2 regions of the Clostridium sp. 'deep sea' genome follow, and region 2 is predicted to be linked to the other one. Evidence: a T-box and tRNA genes for the amino acid it is inferred to sense, from the RefSeq annotation. Region 2 holds a T-box; the other holds one or more tRNA genes.
What was found. A T-box is a leader RNA that pairs with one kind of tRNA and senses whether it is charged. The one in region 2 lies ahead of trpS (tryptophan--tRNA ligase), so its partner is inferred to be a tRNA-Trp.
Positions count from the first base shown of each region.

Region 1: it has a tRNA-Trp gene. The T-box ahead of trpS (tryptophan--tRNA ligase) is inferred to sense a tRNA for this amino acid. The anticodon was not compared.

Region 1 covers NZ_CP063353.1:542,047-544,518, forward strand. Annotated here, with positions in the region: gene IMX26_RS02605 (S41 family peptidase) at 1-356, shown strand, start outside; gene IMX26_RS02610 (glycerate kinase) at 349-1,497, shown strand; tRNA gene IMX26_RS02615 (tRNA-Trp) at 1,551-1,626, opposite strand; gene pfkA (6-phosphofructokinase) at 1,699-2,472, shown strand, end outside.
Region 2 covers NZ_CP063353.1:760,194-762,665, reverse strand. Annotated here, with positions in the region: gene IMX26_RS03620 (hypothetical protein) at 1-255, shown strand, start outside; gene trpS (tryptophan--tRNA ligase) at 390-1,394, opposite strand; T-box leader at 1,430-1,627, opposite strand; gene IMX26_RS03610 (diacylglycerol kinase family protein) at 1,731-2,472, shown strand, end outside.

The DNA.
Region 1 (2,472 bases), 220 kb from region 2:
CTAATCTTACCCAAGCAAAAGCAAAGTATGATATGCCTGTTTATGTTTTAATTAACAAAGGATCAGCTTCAGCTTCTGAAGTTATAACAGGTACTATAATGGATAATAATCGTGGAATATCCATTGGTAAAAATAGTTATGGAAAAGCCTCTGTTCAAACAGGTTATCCACTAAATGGAGCTGTTTTATGGGTTACTACTCATACCTATTTAACTCCAAATGGTACTTATATAGATAAAATTGGTATTAAACCAAATGTTGAAATTCCAGAAGATGTTTATAAAAAAGCAGCTTTAGATACAGAAAAAGATTTAATCTTAGAGTATGCAGTTAACTGGATAGAAGACAATGAGTAGTTCTGGAGAAAAATTAAATATTCTAATTTCGATGAACAGCTTTAAGGGCTGTTTATCGGCTTTAGAGGGCAATAATATTGTAAAAAACACCTTAAAAGATTATAACTTTAATATCCACCAAGTTCCATTGGTTGATGGAGGAACCGGTAGCCTTGAAGCATGGTCATATATCTTAAAAAAACAAGTTCAGTATGTAAATACTCAAAACCCAATTAATAAAACAATCAAGGCACCTATTATTATAGATAATAACAAAGCTTATATTGAAATGGCACAGGCATCTGGTATTCATTTAACTAATAAAAAGATTGATATATTAAAAAAAACAACTTACGGTACTGGGTTATTAATAAAATATGCCTTACAAAAAGGTTGTACAGATATTTACCTTGGTTTGGGTGGTAGTGCAACCCATGATCTTGGGACAGGCATTATGAGAGCATTAGGAGTGAAGTTTTATAACAGTAATTCTCAAGAATTACATACTGCAAGAGACATGTTGCATTTACACCATATTAATACTAGTGAACTAAGTATTAATGCTCAGAGGGCAAATTTTACCTTATTATGTGATGTTAATAATAAGCTTTGTGGTGAGTATGGTGCGGCAAAAGTATTTGCACCACAAAAAGGGGCCTACAGTGAGCAATTAGTAAATGAATGCGAACTGTTAAGTACAGTATTTGTTAATTACTATAAAAAACAAGGTATAGAGTTTGGAAAAAATAGTGGTGATGGGGCAGCTGGTGGTATACCAGCATTATTAAGCACTTTACTCAATGTAAAAATTAAGTCTGGTGCTGATTATGTTTTAGAGTTATGTAAAGTACCGCAAAAGATAGCTAATTTTGATTTGGTTATTACAGGAGAAGGCAGATTTGATGAGCAATCTTTTTATGGGAAAGGGCCTGGGGCTATCGTAGAGCTGGCTTCTAAACACATGATACCAACTATAGTCTTAGCAGGTGGGTACAGAAATATAAAATCAAGCTATAAAAATGTAAGTTTATTCTCCATTGTACCTTATCCATGCAAATTACAAAGCTCATTTAATAATGCCGCTAATTGGCTTCAAGATAGTGCCTTAAATGCAGTTAAATTATTTATAAATGGTTATACTTTAGGGGTAAGGGCTAAGTAAAATAACCTATAAAATAAAAAAAACCTCGGTTGTAAACCAAGATTTAATCGCTTTGGCAGGGGCGGCAGGACTCGAACCCGCAACCAATGGTTTTGGAGACCACTACTCTACCAATTGAGCCACACCCCTTCGAACGACTTATATATAATAGCAGATTTTCTTTAATTCTGTCAAGATAAAGTTTGAGGAGTTGATAAGTTTATGAAGCACATTAAAAAGATTGCAGTATTAACAAGTGGAGGAGATGCTCCAGGTATGAATGCCGCAATAAGAGCAGTAGTAAGAACTGCAGCCTTTTATAATATAGAGGTTATTGGCATTAAACGAGGTTATAAAGGTGCAATAGAAAAAGACTTTGTTGGCTTAAAGCCTAGGGACGTTGGTAACATAATTCAACGAGGTGGAACAGTATTATTTACAGCTCGGAGCCAAGAGTTTAAGACCCCACAGGGTCAGGAAATAGCAGCTAAAAACCTTAAAGATGAAGGCATTGATGCTTTGGTAGTTATAGGTGGAGATGGCTCTATGCATGGCGCGGCTGCTTTAGAGCGCCACAATATAAAAGCTGTAGGCATACCTGCAACAATAGATAACGATATTTGGGGAACAGAAATTAGTTTGGGTGTAGATACTTGTTTAAACACCATTATTAGTGCTGTTGATAAGCTGAGAGACACAGCCTTAAGTCATGAGCGAATTTTTGTTATAGAAGTAATGGGTAATAGCTCTGGTTATCTAGCTATAGAAGCCGCTATTTCTGCAGGTGCTGAATCGGTAATTATACCAGAAGTCGAGTGTAGCTTTACAGAGATAAGTGATAGAATAAAACGTGGCTATAATAAAGGTAAAAAAAGCCATATAATTATTGTGTCCGAAGGTGCTGCCAAAGCAAATAATGTTGCTGAAAACATTATTAAAGAAACAGGCATGGAGGTAAGAATAACAGTGCTAGGTCATGTACAAAGAGGTGGCTCA
Region 2 (2,472 bases):
TCATTTAAAGATCACTTTATAGATGCTTTTGTTACTATAGTTTATAAAGAAAACGATTTGTTTACACTAAACAAAACCACTAATGCTTCGTTATTAATACCTGTACATAAAAAAGTTGAGCAATTTGATGTAGAGTTAACTTTGTTTAATTTTGGAGTATTACATGCCTATGCTAATGCTATAACAGATTTGTTAACTCAGCCTAATTTAGAACTTTGGGATGAGAGGTTTGCGGGGGTTATAACAATTAAGTAGCAAACGATTGTAGGCAATAATGATTTCTATATTATCTTAGTTAAATAAAATAAACAAAATATTAATAAAACACACGCTAAACTTGAAGGGTGTGTTTTATTAATAAATAGAAATATAACATTGTTAGTACAGTTTTATTGCACTAATCCTATAGCCTTTTGATATCTTGTTAAAGTTTGCTTTGCAACCTTACTAGCATTTTCAGCCCCTTGCTTTAAATACTTCATTAAATCACTGCTTTCTCTTAATGCATAAAAGCGTTTTTGAATGGGCTCTAGTAAGGCAATTACAGATTCAGCTGTGCTAATTTTTAACCTGCCATAACCTTCATCAGCTAACTCTTCCACAATTTGCTCTATACTTTTACCAGAGCAAATTGACTGAATTTCTAATAAATTGCTTACTCCTGCTTTATTTTCAGGGTCATAGCTAATTATATTATCTGAATCAGTTTTAGCCTTTTTAAACTTCTTTATGATAACATCAGGGCTATCTAGCAATAATATTTTAGCGGCCTCTATTGGGTCAGATTTACTCATTTTTTTAGTTGGCTCACGTAGAGACATTATTTTTCCACCGACTTTAGGTATAACAGGTTCAGGAACAACAAAAACTCCCTCTTGAATAATGTTATTAGCTCTAATGGCAATATTACGAGCTAGTTCCACGTGTTGTTTTTGGTCTTGACCTACCGGTACAATATCGGTATCGTAAAGTAAAATATCCGCAGCCATTAAAGCTGGGTAGGTAAATAAACCCGCAGTAACTGAGTTATTGCCTTTTTTCTTGTTTTCTATTTGTTGCTTTTTATCTTTAAATTGAGTCATTCTACTTAACTCTCCGTAGTAGCTCAAACACTGCAATAACCAAGCTAATTCGCTGTGTTCAGTTACATGAGACTGAATAAATAAATTAGCTTTATTAGGATCTACGCCAGCAGCTAAAAAAATAGCAGCTGCATCTAGTGTTCCTTTATGGAGCAACGAGGGCTCAGGCATTACTGTAAGGGCATGTAAATCAACTATGCAATAATAACAATCATGTTCGTTTTGGATATCTACAAATCTTTTAAGTGCTCCTAAATAGTTACCAAGTGTAAGATTACCAGTTGGTTGAATTCCAGAAAAAACTCTTTTCATAATATTACCTCCTTTAAAATAAAAAACTACCCAAATATCGGAACGGTTATACCCGCGTTGCCACCCGATTTTTGAGTACTACTTATAACTCAACTGCTCATATTAATAACGGTTTTACCGAGTCAACTTTTAATTGACTTACTCACAGGTCCAATTCACTTTGAGTTACTGTCTTTTCACCACTAACAGCTCGCTTTATATACTCAGCTACTTATCCTGATCATTGTATTAGTATATTAATTTATCTTATTTTGCCACAAAAAATATATTTAATCAAGAGCAGGAATTTAAAGTGTTTCATTGAATTAACACAAGACGACATTTGGGAGATAGAATATGAAATTTGTTATAGTAAACATGAATGCCGGTAGAGGGCGTTGTAAAGAGATTATGCCTAAAATAAAGCAGTACTATAAAAATAAAAATGAACAGCATATCATTGTTACAACAGAATACCCAGGGCATGCAACAGAATTAGCTGCTGATGCAGTAAAAAAAGGGGTCACTCATATAATTTCAGTTGGTGGTGATGGTACTCTTTTAGAGGTTATTCAGGATATATATGAAGAAGATGTTATAATAGGCGCTATTCCTGGTGGTACGGGAAATGACTTTGTCAGATCTTTAGGTTTTTCATTAGATATAGACGAATTTTTAGAGCAATTCGATAAAGCAGTAGAAAAGCCAGTTGATTTATGTATAGGAAGAGATATGGCATTTTTAACTCTAAGTGCTGTAGGTTTTGTTACAGATGTTTTAGTGCATGTAGAGAATAGTCGGAAAAGTTTTTTAAAAGGGTCTTTGGCTTTTGCAAACGCTGTATTCCAATCAATTAGAAAACTAAAAGCAAAAGAGTTAGAGCTCTATATTGATGGAAAATGGATAACGCGAAAAGCCGTTTTAGTAGGAGTAGTAAATGGACCATTTACTGGTGGAGGAATGAGGTTTGTTCCAGACGCAAAAATAGATGATGGCTTTTTTGATGTATTTATGGTTAAAGATATTGGCAAAATTGAACTTTTAAGAGTATTTCCAAAGGTTTATAAAGGAACCCATACTGATCACCCCGCTGTAGAGA